Regions from separate parts of the Kitasatospora sp. NPDC001683 genome, predicted to be linked through region 1. Evidence: riboswitches for the same ligand, from Rfam matches in the RefSeq annotation. Region 1 holds a riboswitch; each other region holds the start of a gene.
The links. Region 1 has a riboswitch for cobalamin ahead of ACWCYO_RS26505 (Nickel transporter NicT). Riboswitches for the same ligand answer to the same signal wherever they lie in the genome.
Positions count from the first base shown of each region.

Region 2: linked by a shared signal. The riboswitch ahead of ACWCYO_RS27755 (cobalamin biosynthesis protein) and the one ahead of ACWCYO_RS26505 (Nickel transporter NicT) in region 1 are both predicted to bind cobalamin.
Region 3: linked by a shared signal. The riboswitch ahead of ACWCYO_RS15575 (ribonucleoside-diphosphate reductase subunit alpha) and the one ahead of ACWCYO_RS26505 (Nickel transporter NicT) in region 1 are both predicted to bind cobalamin.

Region 1 covers NZ_JBSFGK010000055.1:28,961-33,813, reverse strand. Annotated here, with positions in the region: gene ACWCYO_RS26520 (AAA family ATPase) at 1-145, shown strand, start outside; gene ACWCYO_RS26515 (hypothetical protein) at 142-1,812, opposite strand; gene ACWCYO_RS26510 (ArsR/SmtB family transcription factor) at 1,873-2,256, opposite strand; cobalamin riboswitch at 2,338-2,531, shown strand; gene ACWCYO_RS26505 (Nickel transporter NicT) at 2,564-3,673, shown strand; gene ACWCYO_RS26500 (EamA family transporter) at 3,710-4,561, opposite strand; gene ACWCYO_RS26495 (helix-turn-helix domain-containing protein) at 4,716-4,853, shown strand, end outside.
Region 2 covers NZ_JBSFGK010000061.1:27-4,879, reverse strand. Annotated here, with positions in the region: gene ACWCYO_RS27765 (putative cobaltochelatase) at 1-795, opposite strand, end outside; gene ACWCYO_RS27760 (cobyric acid synthase) at 792-2,330, opposite strand; gene ACWCYO_RS27755 (cobalamin biosynthesis protein) at 2,481-3,590, opposite strand; cobalamin riboswitch at 3,646-3,773, opposite strand; gene ACWCYO_RS27750 (transcriptional regulator) at 4,024-4,677, shown strand.
Region 3 covers NZ_JBSFGK010000024.1:35,857-40,709, forward strand. Annotated here, with positions in the region: gene ACWCYO_RS15560 (glycosyltransferase family 2 protein) at 1-191, shown strand, start outside; gene ACWCYO_RS15565 (glycoside hydrolase family 26 protein) at 197-1,261, shown strand; gene ACWCYO_RS15570 (glycosyltransferase family 39 protein) at 1,258-2,922, shown strand; cobalamin riboswitch at 2,995-3,127, shown strand; gene ACWCYO_RS15575 (ribonucleoside-diphosphate reductase subunit alpha) at 3,321-4,853, shown strand, end outside.

The sequences.
Region 1 (4,853 bases):
CGAGCGGGCCAGGGCCCGCAAGCAGTACGCCAAGGAGGCCCAGGCCCACACCCTGCTGGTCGCCCTCGCCGAGCAACTGGACGACGCCGAACTGGCCGAGCGCAGCCGGGCGCGGCTGCGGGAGCTGCAGGAGCTGCCGGGCTAGGTTCCAGCGCTGAACGACACCCGGGTGCGGTGTTCGCCGGTGCGGACGGTGAGTCCGTGCTCGGGCAGGCCGGCCGGGTCGCCGCCGTCGGCGAGCCAGCAGGCGAGCGCCGAGCCGAGCAGCAGGGGGTCGAGGCTGGGGTCGGGGCAGCCGAAGTCCCGTTCGGCGCGGGCCTCGAGGAGCAGACCGCCGTGCAGCCGGAGCAGGTGGCGGGCCGGGCCGAGGGCGGCCACCGCGACGGCGAGGCCGGGCAGTTCGAGGGCGGTGTCGGCGAGCCAGCGGACGGCGGGGCGTTCGGCGTGCGGCTCGGTGCGGGCGAGGACCTCGGCGGTGTAGCGCAGGGCGTCGCCGGGGTGGTCGTCGGTGAGGGCGTGGAAGCCGCGCGGGGTGTGGTCGTCCGGGTGGAACGGGTAGCGCCGCAGGCTGACCTCGGTGCCCTCGCTCTTGCCCTCGACGTCGTACGCGGTGGGTCCGTCACCGGTCGGGCGGGGCGCGGGCTTGGGGTAGGGCGGCAGGACCGGTTCGCCCTCGGGTTCGTCCAGGCCGCCGAGGAAGGAGTAGAGCAGCGGGCGCAGCACCCGGGCGGATTCGCCGCGGTGGGCGAGCGAGCGGTCGGTGAGGTCGCTCAGGTCGGCGGGGTCATGGGCGAGGGCGAGTTCGAGCTGGGCGGCGAGGTCGCCGTCGGGGTCCAGCGCTGGTGCGTGCTGGCCGAAGGCGTAGCTGGGGGAGTGCGGGTCGAGTTCGGCGGCGCCGGTGGCGACGAGCAGGGTGCGGCGTTCCAGGGCGGCGCCGTAGACGGAGACCGAGCCGTGGTCGCCGATCAGGCAGTCGGCGGCGACGAGTGCGGCCTGCCAGCCCTGGTGGGGCGGGATGAGGCGCAGGCCCATCCGGCGGGCGTCGTCGAGCAGGGCTTCGGGGTCGTGCCGGCTCCACACGTTGGGGTGGAGCACGACGGCCACCGTGTACTCGTCGGCGGGCAGCCGGCGGACCAGCCGCTGCGGCAGGTCGGGATGGCGGCCGAATAACGAGTGTTCGCTCCAGGTGGAGTTGACGACGACGAGCCGGCGGCCGTCGACGGCGCCGAGCGCGGCGCGGTAGCCGTCGCGGGAGCGTTCGCTGCGCAGGATCCGGTCGAAGCAGGGGTCGCCGACCACCTGGGCGACGTCCAGTGCCTCGGGGCAGGAGACCCGTAGCCGGTCCAGCTGCTCGGGGTGGGAGAGGCCGAGGACGTCGACGAACACCCGTCCGCGGTGGGTGAGTTCATGGCGGGAGAGGCCGGCGGCGCTGACCGTGTCGCCGGTGGACTCGGTGACCAGGCGGTTGTAGCCGGCGCCGTGCGGCAGGACGACCAGGTGGGCGTCCAGACGGTGCATGGAGGCGTGGACGGCGCAGGCGACGGCCAGGTCGAAGCGGCGCTGGACGGCGTCCTCCCAGTCCAGCACGGTGTAGCCGGGCAGGCCGTGGAGGAAGTCGTCCAGGGCGCGGTCGGCGAAGGCGGAGCCGGGGTTGACGGTGAAGTACCGCTCGATGCCGTCCGGGTGCAGCAGGGTGAGGACGTCCAGGACCCGGGTCGCCGAGGTGAGGGTGCGGGCGACGGCCAGCACGCGGGCCTTGACCGGGCGGGTGTTCCAGCGGTCGGCGGGCCAGACGTGGGGGTGGGACGGCACATCGTGATCGTACTCATCCGGCCGCGTCGCGGCGCCGTTTCGCGGGTACCGGTCGGGTCGTCAGCCCGCGGCCGCGGTCGGCTCCTCGTGGTCGGCGGCGGCGCACTCGTCGAGGAGGGGGCGCATGCCGTCGTCCACGAGCCGGTAGCGCACCACGCGTCCGTCCTTGTCGCCGGTGACCAGGCCCGCGGTGCGGAGCAGGCGCAGCGCCTGGGAGACGGCGGGGTCGCGCATGCCGGTGGCGACCGCCAGGTCGCTGACGGCGAGCGGGCCGGCCCGGTGGAGGGCGAGCAGCAGGGCGAGCCGTCCGGGGTCGGCGAGCAGGGAGAACCGCTCGGCCCAGGAGCGGACGTGCTCGGTGTCACCGATGGCGGCGATGGCTTCGCAGACCCGGTGCCCGTCGATGGTGCGGTGGCCCGCGCGGTCGGCCGGTACGAGATGCATGCGGACATTCTGGCAGCTCACGACCTGTGATCCTGGACACCTGCACAGGTGCGCAACCTTGCGAGGGTGCCGTCCTGCCCCTACGGTGTTCCCCGCCGTGGTGCTCGGGAAGACCGGTGACGGACCCTCAACAGGTCCCACTCCGGAGCGGCCCTCGCCACTGTGATCGGGGGAGAGTTGTCCGGACCCACGTGCCACTGGGCGCCTCGTGCGCCTGGGAAGGCGGGTCCGGAAGCCCCGTAAGCCAGGAGACCGGCCACGGCATCTCACGACGTCATTCCACGAGGTGCTGGAGCGTGATCCGCAGATGACCCTGCCCGAAACCGCCACTCCCGCCGAGGCGGTCCCCTCCGTCCTGCCCACCTTCCGGTGGAAGCGCGAGGACACCATCCGTACCGCCGGGCTGATGGGGGTGATCCTGGCCATGCACGTGGTGGCGTTCGGGACCCTCGTCTTCCTGGTCGCCCCGCAGAACTACGCCGTCGGCACCCAGGTCTTCGGGGTCGGCCTCGGCATCACCGCGTACACCCTGGGCATGCGGCACGCCTTCGACGCCGACCACATCGCGGTGATCGACAACACCACCCGCAAGCTGATGGCGGACGGCAAGCGACCGGTGTCGGTGGGCTTCTGGTTCGCGCTCGGCCACTCCTCGATGGTGGTCGTCATGGCCGCCCTGGTCGCGGGCGGCGCCCAGCTGGCGGGCACGCTGATGGACGACGACTCGGCCACCCACAAGTGGCTCGGGATGATCGGCACCACGGCCTCCGGCGCCTTCCTGTACCTGATCGGCGCGCTCAACCTGGCGGCGCTGTTCGGCATCCTGAAGGTGTTCCGCTCGATGCGGGCCGGGCGGTACGACGAGGCGGAGCTGGAGGAGCACCTCGACTCGCGCGGCCTGATGGCCCGGATCCTGAACCGGGCGACCCGCTCGATCACCCGGCCCGGGCAGATGTTCCCGGTCGGCATGGTGCTGGGCCTGGGCTTCGACACCGCGACCGAGGTGACGCTGATGGTGATGGCCGGTTCGGGTGCGGCGGCGGGGCTGCCCTGGTACGCGATCGCGTGCCTGCCGCTGCTGTTCGCGGCCGGGATGAGCCTGTTCGACACCCTGGACGGGACGTTCATGAACTTCGCGTACCAGTGGGCCTTCTCCAACCCGGTGCGCAAGGTGTACTACAACCTGACCATCACCGGGCTGTCGATCGCGGTGGCCTTCATCATCGGCACCATCGAGCTGGTCGGCGTGCTGCACGAGAAGCTCGACCTGACCGATCCGGTGACCGGGTTCATCGCGGACATCTCGCTGGACAACGTCGGCTACGCGATCGCGGGGCTGTTCGTGGTGGTGTGGGCGATCGCGATCGCCTACTGGAAGCTGGCGGGCGTCGAGAAGCGCTGGACGCCTGTGAAGTAGCCCGTCGGTGCAGCCACGTCGGTGTGGCCCCGTCGGTCACGCCGTCGCGAGCAGCAGCGTGCCCGCGACGGCGAGCCCGGCGCCGACCAGCTGGACCGGGCGCAGCCGTTCCTTCAGCACCCCGCGCGCCAGCAGCGCCGTCACCACCGGGTAGAGCGAGGCGAGCACGGCGGCCACCGCCGCCGAGCCGCCGTGCGAGGCCAGGGCGTACGTGGCGTTGCCGGCGACGTCGACCAGCCCGACGCCGGTGAGCAGGGGCAGCCGGGAGCGCAGCTCCGGCAGCAGCCCGGAGGTGTCGGTGCCGCGCAGGCCGATCAGCAGCGCGGCACCGCCGACGAGGACGTTGACGACCCGCTGGACGCACAGCACGAGCAGCAGCCCGCCACCGGCCGAGGCCTGCGAGAGCAGGGACATGTTGGCGCCGAAGCCGAAGGCGGCGGCCAGGCTGAGCAGCAGGGCGGTGCGGGCGGCGGACGGCCCGCCGCGCTCGGGCCCGCCGGCCAGCACCACGCCGGCCACCGCGACCGCGATCCCGGCCAGCTGGCCGAGGCCGGGCCGCTCGCCGAGCGCGAGCCCGACGCCGACCGGCACCGCGACGCCGACGGTGGCCAGCGGGGACACCACGCCCATCGGGCCGAGTGCCAGCGCCCGGTAGAAGGCGAGCATCGCGAAGGGGCCGATCACCCCGGCGGCGACGGCGTACCAGAGGGCGGGGGAGGCGTCGGCCCAGCCGCCGGTGGCCAGCAGGGCGAGGAGCAGGACGACGGTGGCCGCGGTCTGGGAGACGACCACCACGGCGAGCGCGGGCAGCCGGCGGGTGAGGATGCCGCCGCCGAAGTCGCCCAGGCCGGTGAGCAGGCTGGCGGAGAGGGCGAGCAGGACGGTCACTTGAGGGTCCTGGAGTTGTTTGAGGACAGCACAATGCACTCCGAAGTACAGTCGGATGGACTTGTTGCCGGAACGGCAGCGTAGTGCACTGAACTGAACTCGACCGAACAATATTCTGTACGTCTCGTACGGTGGACACCGGAGGACTGCCCGCGTGCCGGACCCCGACCTCGTCTCCCGGGCCCTCGCCCGGAACGTCAAGCGGCTGCGCACCGAGCGCGGCCACACCCTGGACGCCCTCGCCGCCCGCTCCGGAGTGAGCCGCGGCATGATCGTCCAGATCGAGCAGGGC
Region 2 (4,853 bases), on a different contig from region 1:
GGCCGTGATCTGACGCAGTGCCACATCCGTCAGCTCGACCTTGGGCAGCAACTCCCGGGCGGCGGTGATGTGTTCGGCGAGCTCCCGCTCCTGTGCCGCGAACCGCGCCGCGAAGCCGGCCGGGTCGGTGTCGTAGGCGAGCCGGCGCCGGACCACCTCGGCCCGCTCGGCCGGGTCCCGGGTGGCGGCGATCTCGACGGTCAGGCCGAAGCGGTCGAGCAGCTGCGGCCGCAGCTCGCCCTCCTCCGGGTTCATCGTGCCGACCAGCAGGAACCGCGCCGCGTGCCGCACCGACACGCCCTCGCGCTCGACGTACGAGCGCCCCATCGCGGCGGCGTCCAGCAGCAGGTCCACCACGTGGTCCTGGAGCAGGTTCACCTCGTCGATGTACAGCACGCCGCGGTGCGCCTTGGCCAGCAGTCCGGGCTCGTACGCCTTGACGCCCTCGGCCAGCGCGCGCTCCAGGTCGAGCGAGCCGACGATCCGGTCCTCCGCCACGCCGACCGGCAACTCGACCAGCTGGGACGGTCGTTCGTGACTCGCGACGGCGGCGTGCGGCCCGTCCGGGCACTGCGGGTCCGGCGCGGCCGGGTCGCAGGCGAAGCGGCAGCCGTCCACGGCGGCGATGGAGGGCAGCAGCCCGGCAAGCGCGCGCACCATGGTCGACTTCGCGGTGCCCTTCTCGCCGCGCACCAGCACACCGCCCACGGCCGGGGAGACCGCGTTCAGCAGCAGCCCGAGCCGCAGGTCGGCCATGCCGACGATCGCGGTGAACGGATAGCGGACGTCACTCATGCGTCACTCCCAGGTGCCCCGGGCGGGAGGAACGGCAGCGTTCCGGCCGCCGGCACCCCGCCCTCGATCAGCTTCCACAGCGCGTCGGTGTCCGCGTGCTCCTCGATCAGGTCGCCCAGCCGGTCCAGCCGGGCCTCGCGCGCCGCGGCGAAGGAGGTGTCCGGCGCCGGCACGAACGCCCGGCCCGCCAACTCGGCTACCTCGCACAGGAGTTCGCGGCGGAAGCCGTCGTTCTCCAGTGCGCCGTGCCAGGTCGTGCCCCAGACCGAGCCGACCCGGCAGCCGTCCAGCCCCTGCCCATCGTCATCAGAGATGAACGGTTCCCCTCCCTCGACCGACACCACCCCGTGGTGGATCTCGTAGCCCTCGACCCGCTGCCCGTACGCCTCGCCCACCGGCCGCGCCAGCACCTTCTCGGCACCGAAGCGGACGTCCGTCGGCAGCAGGCCCAGCCCGCCGACGAGCCCCGCCTTCGACTCCACCTCGTCCTCGATCGAGCGCGCCAGCATCTGGTAGCCGCCGCAGACCCCGAGGATCGGCAGCCCGGCCGCCGCCCGCGCCTTCAGCGCCGGCTCCAGGCCGCGCTCGCGCAGCCAGGCGAGGTCCGCCACCGTCGCCCGGGTGCCGGGCAGCACCACCAGGTCGGCGTCGGCCAGCTCCTCCGGCCGGGTGGCCCAGCGCACCAGCACGCCCGGCTCCTGCGCCAGCGCGTCCAGGTCGGTGAAGTTGGACAGCCGGGGGAAGCGCACCACGGCCACCCGCAGCACGTCCGCCCCGAGCGGCCCTGGCCCGTCCACCCGGTCCACCACCGTGGACAGGTCCAGCGAGTCCTCGGCGTCCAGCCACAGGCCGGGCAGCATCGGCAGGGTGCCCAGCACCGGACGGCCGGTCAGCTCGTGCAGCATCTCCAGCCCGGGCGCCAGCAGTTGGGCGTCACCGCGGAACTTGTTGACGAACCAGCCCGCGACGTGCCGCTGGTCCTCCGCGGACAGCAGCGCCAGCGTTCCGTACATCGCCGCGAAGACCCCGCCGCGGTCGATGTCCCCGACCACCACCACCGGCAGGGCGGCGGCCGTGGCCAGGCCCATGTTGGCGATGTCCCGGTCGCGCAGGTTGATCTCGGCGGGCGACCCGGCGCCCTCGCACACCACCACGTCGTAGCGCCGGCGCAGGTCCGCCAGGCACTCCAGGGCGCGCTCCAGCAGGACGGGCTTGCGCTCGCGGTAGTCCAGCGCGCCCACCTCGGCGACCGGCCGGCCGAGCAGCACCACCTGGCTGCGGCCGTCCGCGCCGGGCTTCAGCAACACCGGGTTCATCGCCGCCTCCGGCTCCACCCGGGCGGCCTGCGCCTGCATCGCCTGGGCGCGGCCGATCTCGGCACCGTCGGCGGTGACGAAGGAGTTCAACGACATGTTCTGCGCCTTGAACGGCGCGACCCGCACGCCCTGGCGAGCCAGCCAACGGCAGATCCCGGCCGTCACCACGCTCTTGCCCGCGTCCGAGGTCGTCCCGGCGACCAGCAGCGCGTTGCTCATGCGTCCACCTCGCTCCGCTCGGCAGGCGCTTCGCACAATGCGCACCTTCCGATGACGAGCTCGCTGCGCTCGCTCATGCGTCCACCTCGCTCCGCTCGGCAGGCGCTTCGCACGATGCGCACCTTCCGATGACGAGCTCGCTGCGCTCGCTCATGCCCCACCCCTCCTCTTGCCGAACAGCATCCGCAGCAGGACGTGCCCCGCGACCGTCGTACCCAGCGCCAGCGCGCCCACCCGCCGGGACAGCGTGCAGGCCCGCTCGATGTCGTCCACCGTCACCGGCCGCAACTCCCCGCCCAGCACGGGCCGGTGCTCCACGCGTTCACGTGGCTCCGCACTCGCCTCCGGGCGCTCCTGCCCCGGAGCCGACGGTCTCCCCCAACCTGGCGGCTGGGAGGTGCCCCCGCGCTCCGGCGCGCCCTTCGGCTCGTGCGGGTACCGGAGCGTCCCGCCCAGCCGCACTCCCACCGCACCCGCGAAGGCCGACTCGGCCTGGCCCGCGTTCGGGCTCGGGTGGGCGGAGCCGTCCCGGCGCCAGACCCGCCAGGCGGTCCGGGGCTCGGGCGCGGCGGCCACCGTCAGCAGCGCGGTGAGCCGGGCGCCCGGCCAGCCCGCGACGTCGTCCAGCCGGGCCGAGGCCCAGCCGAAGCGGGCGTAGCGCGGCGAGCGGTGGCCCACCATGGCGTCCAGGGTGTTCACGGCGCGGAAGGCCAGCAGCCCGGGCGTGCCCGCCAGGGTGCCCCAGGTCAGCGCGTTCACCACGGCGTCGGCGGTGTTCTCGGCCACCGACTCGACCACCGCCCGGGCGATCTGCTGCCCGTCCAGCGCGCTCGGATCCCGCCCGCACAGGTGCGGCAGCCGCTCCCGGGCGGCCGTCAGATCGCCCGCGGCCAGCGAGCGCCCGATGGTGCGCGCCTCCCTGGTCAGTGAGGTGCCGCCGAGCACCGTCCAGGTCGCGGCCGCCGCCAGCGCGGCCCGGCCCAGCGGACGGCGCCCGACCGTACGGTCCAGCGCCAGCGCGCCGGCCGCGACCGCGCCCACGCACAGCGCCGTGTACCCGGCCCCGGCGGTCCGGTCGTCGCGCCACACGCGCCGCTCCAGGCGGGTCGCGGCGCTGCCGAACAGGGCGACCGGATGGCCGCGGCGGGGGTCGGCGAAACGGGCGTCGGCGGCGTAGCCCGCGACGGCGCCCAGCGCGAAGGCGGCGGCGCGGGTCAGCGGGCGCACGGCGGCGGGCCGACGGGGCGGGGCAGCCTGCATCGCGTGGGTGTCCTCACTCAGGGTCCGCGCCCTGGATCGACGTACCGGGGGCGAGAGTCTCCTGGCTTCCGGGTCGGACGCACCCCCGGGCCTTCCAGCGGCTCCTGACGGCCCGCCGTGGCACTTCCGAGCGTGCTCCCCGGTGACAGTGGCGGGACCGCGCCGGACTCGCACCGGCTTCCTCTCCATGCCTCCGTTTGGCCCCAGGATCCCATCACGCGGCCGAACCGGGAGTCAACCGAGGTCGCGGAGGGGTTGGTCACACGACGGACCGGTACCGGCCACCGATACCGGCCTGTGCGATCGCCCAGCGCGGGGGAGGGCCCGTCAGCTCCACTTCGTGCGTTCGGCGGCTGGGACGGACCGAGGGCCGCACCTACGGTTCGGTGCCATGCGCCGCAGAAAGTCCCCCGCCACTGCCGCCCCTCCCCCCGTGCCGTTCTCACCCGAGGCAGCCCGCGCCCACCGGGCCGGCCTCGGCCTGACCCCCGAACAGGTCGCCGAAGGCATGGCCGCGCACGGCGTACGGCTGCTGGCCGGGCACGTCCTCGCCTGGGAGAACGGCGACCTGCGCCCCGGCGAGGCCGAGTTCGTCGCCCTGGCCCGCGCCCTCTGGTGCCCGGCCGACCAGCTGATGGGCGGCCGCCCGGTGAGCCTGCGCGACCACCGCCTCGCCCGGGAACTCAGCCCGGACCTCGTCGCCGAGCGGGTAGGCGTGCCGCTGCCCGCCTACCGGCAGGCCGAACTGACCGGCCACTGGGACGGCGACCCGGACCAGACCCACGCCCTCGCCCAGGTGCTCGGCCTGCGGCTGACCGAACTGATCGAGGCCACCGGGCGCGGCGAGGCCCTCGACCGCCTCCTACGCCAGTGCGTGGGCAGCCGCTGGCAGCCCCACCTGCGGCCACTCGCCCACCTGGTCCCCGTCCCGGAAGCCGACCTCGCCGCCGTCCTCCCCGTCCTCCATCAGGAACACCACGTCCCCTCCCACTGGGGCGCCACCGCCCAGCCCCGCACCCCCACCCCGCCCCTCACCCCCCGCTTCTGGCACCTCCTCAGCACCCACAACCCCGCCATTCCGGTCTGACCCCCCCCAATCGGGCTTCGCCTCGTGCGCCCACAACACCCCCGCCCCCTCGTGGGCGCGCGGGCTCCGCCTCGCACCCCCACGCCCCACCTCCCCCCACCACCCGACCAGGCGAGAGGGACGCGCTGCGGGAGGGGCGGTGGAGGGGGTGGCCCGGAGAGGGGCGTTGCGGGTGA
Region 3 (4,853 bases), on a different contig from region 1:
AGACCCGCCGGTTCTGGCTCGGCGTGATCGTCTGGGGCGGCGGGACGGCCCTGCTCTGGGTCGGCACGAGCATCTGGCGGATGCTCACCATGGGCCCGCTGAACTTCGCCCTGGTCCTCGCCTCCGGCCTCTTCTACGCCACCATCGTCGGCCGGGTCCTCGTCCAGCCGCGCCCCACGGAAGCAGCGTGATCGCCATGTCCGCCCATCCCCGACGGGCCGGCCTGCTCCGTCGTCGACTGGCGCTCCCGCTGCTGACCGCCACCCTGCTGCTGCTCGCCGCCTGCGGCCCCGCCGACCCGGGCTTCGCCCTGCAGGACGACCTCGCCCAGGCCGCGCCGACCGCCACCGGCCCCGGCGCCACCCCGAGCACCCCCGCCAAGCCCAGGGCGCTGCCCACCGGCGTCCCGTACGACGTCACCCCGCTGCTCAAGCCGGGCCGCAAGTACCTCGGCGCCGCCCTGCCCGACGTGCCCGCCTCGATGGACGCGCTGCCCGGCTACACCGCCGCGATCGGCAAGCAGCCGAACATCCTGGAGTACTACGCCCACTGGAAGGGCGGCTTCGACACCGCCGGCGTGCGCCGGATCTACCAGGCCGGAGCCCTGCCCTTCATGGCCTGGGAGCCGTACGACCACTCGCTCGCCTCGATCGCGGCCGGCGACACCGACGACTACGTGCGCGGCGTGGCCAAGGCGGTCGCCAAGCTCGACCAGCCCATCGCCATCAGCATCGCCCACGAGATGAACGGCGACTGGTACCCGTGGGGCCGCAAGACCGCCAGCCCCCAGGACTTCGTCGCGGCCTGGCGCCACGTGCACGACCTGTTCGACCGGGCCGGCGCGACCAACGTGATCTGGGTCTGGAGCCCCAACATCACCGTCCCCGCGCCCAACACCCGCCTCGCGCCGTACTACCCGGGCGACGACTACGTCGACTGGGCCGGCATGACCGGCTACTTCACCAACGACAGCCCCAAGACCTTCGAGGCCCTGTACGGCGCGACGATGGCCGAGATCCGCACCTTCTGCAAGAAGCCCTTCTTCATCAGCGAGACCGCCGCCGAACAGGGCAGGCACCAGCGCGACTTCGTCGACCAGCTGTTCACCGGGCTGGAGGCGCACGACGACATCGTCGGCTTCATCTGGTTCAACATGATCAAGCGGGCGGACTGGCGGGTCGAGACCGTTCCGGACACCCTCGCCGAGTTCAAGAAGCGCGTGTCCGCCCCCCGCTACGGCTTCGACATCCGGAACCCATGATGAGCACAGAGCCCGAGTCCTCCCCCCAGCACCCCCTCGACGCCGAGCCGATCGCCCCCGATGGGGCCGCACCCCGCCGAGCCGCGGCCGTGGCCGTGGCCGTGGACAACCCCGACGGCGTCGAGCTGGCCCCGTACACCATCCCGCAGGTCCCCGCGATCGGCTGGGACCCGGCCTCCAGCCCCCGGCGGCGCTGGATCGCCCGCGGCCTGCTCGGCGCCGTCCTGGCCGTCCAGGCCGCGCTCTCGCTGCGCCTGCTCGCCGCCGCGCACCCCGACGAGGCCGCCGCCATGGTCGCCGGCCGCCAGCAGCTCGACCACCTCCTGCACGGCACCCCGGTCACCACCGACCTGCTCGACCGCGTCCCCGGCTCGCCGTGGCTGTACCCGCCGCTGGCCGGCGCCGCCGCGAACGCGGGCGGCATCTGGGGCACCCGGCTGCTCAGCCTCGGCTTCGGACTGCTCACCACGGTGCTGCTGTACTCGCTGACCCGGCGGCTGTTCAACGAACGGGTCGCCATCTGCGGCATAGCCGCCTACGCCGTGCTGCAGTCCACCGTCGTGGTCGGCTTCTACGGCGCCCCCGAGTCCCTCGCCGTCCTCCTGGTCGCCCTCACGGCCTGGCTCACGGTGCTCACCGCCCGGCGCTCACCGGCCCTGGTCCTGACCGCCGCCCCGCCCGCCGCGCTGGCCTGTGCCGTCGCGTACTCGGCGGTCCTGGCCGTCCCCGCCCTGGTCCTGCTGGCCCTCGCCTGCGCCTGGCCGCACCGCCGGCCCGGCCCGGCCGCCCTGCGCGCCCTGCTGCTGGCCGTCGGCACCGCCCTCCTGCTGCTGCCCTACGGCCAGTTGGGCAAGGTCGCGCACTGGTCCCCCGCGCACGGCAACGCCCCCGGCTCGGCCGGCTCCATCCTGCTCGGCACCCTCCAGTGGGGCGGACTGTTCACCGTCCTCGCGGTGGCCGGCACGATCTCGTACGCCCGCCGCGAGCAGATGACCGAACACGAGTCGCCCGAGGGCGAGCGCGCCGCCACCACCCGGGCGGGGCGGGTCCTGCTCGGCGCCGTGCTGACCGCCACCGCGCTGCTGATCCCCGCCGTCCACCTGTCGACCGGCACCTCCGGGGCGCTGTTCCGCCACCTCGGCTACGGCATGCTGCTCGCCACCCCGATCGCGGGGCTCGGCCTCACCCGGCTGGTCGGCGCCCACTTCCGCCACCCCCAACTCGGCATCCTGGTCTGGGTCGCGCTGCTCGCCCTCGGCATGGAGCAGTCCGCCCTGCGCTACCAGAACGGGCCCGACTCCGGCCGCCTGCTGGCCGTCCTGCGGGCCCACGCCGTTCCCCAGGGCCACTACCTCACCGAGGTCGACGGACTCGCCGAGTACTACCTCGGCAGCGTCTCCAAGCCCGAACAGTGGGTCTCCGCGCGGGCCGGGACGGACTACCGCGACGGCGCCGGAATGCAGCACCACGGCGAGGACGGCAGCACCGCCGCGATCCGGGACGGCTGGTTCACCATGGTCGTCCTCGACAGCACCGCCCCGGAGGCCACCGACCGGGCGCTGAGCGCCGCCCTGACCGCCAGCGGGCACTACCGGCTGATCGCCCAATTCACCTCCCCGACCGGCGATTCGAGTACGTACAAGGTCTACCTGAAGCACTGACGGGCCGCCCAGCCCGTCGGCGCGCACGACACGACAGGCACAACATATGGTGCCGCCGCAGTCAGCCGGCACTACATGTATGCTCACTCCTGCTGTCGATGCAGGGGAACCCGGTGAGAGTCCGGGACTGCCCCGCAGCGGTGTGCGGGCGGCCCCAACAGCCGTACCCGCGAGTCCGAGTACCTGCCGGACAGCGTGCGCCACGGCCCTCCCGCAGAGGCCGCGCCGGCACTCAGCACCACCCCTCCGGGCCTCGCGGGCGGGCCGGGGAGACACCTCGCGCGACGCGTCCCCGCGTTCGCGCCGTGCTCCCCTGCCCAGATCGGCCCGGGTGACCCCGATCACGCCGCCGATCGCCGCCAGGAGAGAGCGCCTTGACCACCGCTGCCTCAGCCACCCTGCCCACCCAGGGCTCCGGTACCGCCTTCACCGACCCGACGGTCTCCGACCCCGGAGGCGCGCTGCTGCGGCTGCTCACCGACCGCAGCGCCGACCTCACCGAGGTCGACCCCGGCCATGTCGCCGCCGCCGCGCTGCGCGGTCGCCACGCCGGCTCGGACTTCGCCGAGCTGCGCGGGCTGGCCGTGGACGCCGCCGCGTCGATGATCGCCGAGGACCCCCAGTACTCGAAGCTCGCGGCCCGCCTGCTCGCCCTGGAGATCGTCGACGAGGCGAACAGCCAGGGCTCGGTCTCCTTCTCCGCCTCGATCGCCGTCGGCCACACCGAGGGCCTGATCGGCGACACCACCGCGGCCTTCGTCGCCAAGCACGCCGCCGCCCTCGACGCCCTGATCGACACCGCGGGCGACGACCGCTTCGAGTACTTCGGCCTGCGCACCGTCCAGTCCCGCTACCTGCTGCGCCACCCGATCACCCGCAAGGTCATCGAGACCCCGCAGCACTTCCTGCTCCGCGTCGCCTGCGGCCTGGCGGTCGGCGACACCGAGCAGTCGGTGCGCGAAGTGGCCGAGCTGTACGGCCTGATGAGCCGCCTGGAGTACCTGACCTCCTCGCCGACGCTCTTCAACTCCGGCACCCGGCACCCGCAGATGTCCAGCTGCTACCTGCTCGACTCGCCGCTGGACAACCTGGACTCGATCTACAGCCGCTACGCGCAGATCGCCCGCCTGTCCAAGCACGCCGGCGGCATCGGCCTGTCCTACTCGCGCATCCGCTCGCGCGGCAGCCTGATCCGCGGCACCAACGGCAAGTCCAACGGCATCGTCCCGTTCCTGCGCACCCTCGACTCCTCGGTCGCCGCCGTCAACCAGGGCGGCCGCCGCAAGGGCGCGGCCTGCGTCTACCTGGAGACCTGGCACGCCGACATCGAGGAGTTCCTCGAGCTGCGCGACAACACCGGTGAGGAGGCGCGCCGCACCCACAACCTCAACCTGGCGCACTGGATCCCGGACGAGTTCATGCGCCGGGTCAACGCCAACGAGGACTGGTCGCTGTTCTCCCCGGCCGACGTGCCCGAACTGGTCGACCTGTGGGGAGCCGACTTCGACGAGGCCTACCGCAAGGCCGAGCTGGCCGGCAAGGCCGTGCGCACCATCCCGGCGCAGACCCTGTACGCCCGCATGATGCGCACCCTCGCGCAGACCGGCAACGGCTGGATGACCTTCAAGGACGCCTCCAACCGCGCCGCCAACCAGACCGCGCTGCCGGGCCGCACGGTGCACTCCTCCAACCTGTGCACCGAGATCCTGGAGGTCACGGACGACTCCGAGACCGCCGTCTGCAACCTGGGGTCGGTCAACCTCGGCGCGCACGTGGCTGCCGGGGCCTCAGCGGACGACCTGCTGGGCGCGATGGACTGGGAGCGGCTGGACGCCACCGTCCGTACCGCCGTGACGTTCCTCGACCGCGTGGTGGACATCAACTTCTACCCGACCGCCGAAGCCGGTACGTCCAACTCGCGCTGGCGGCCG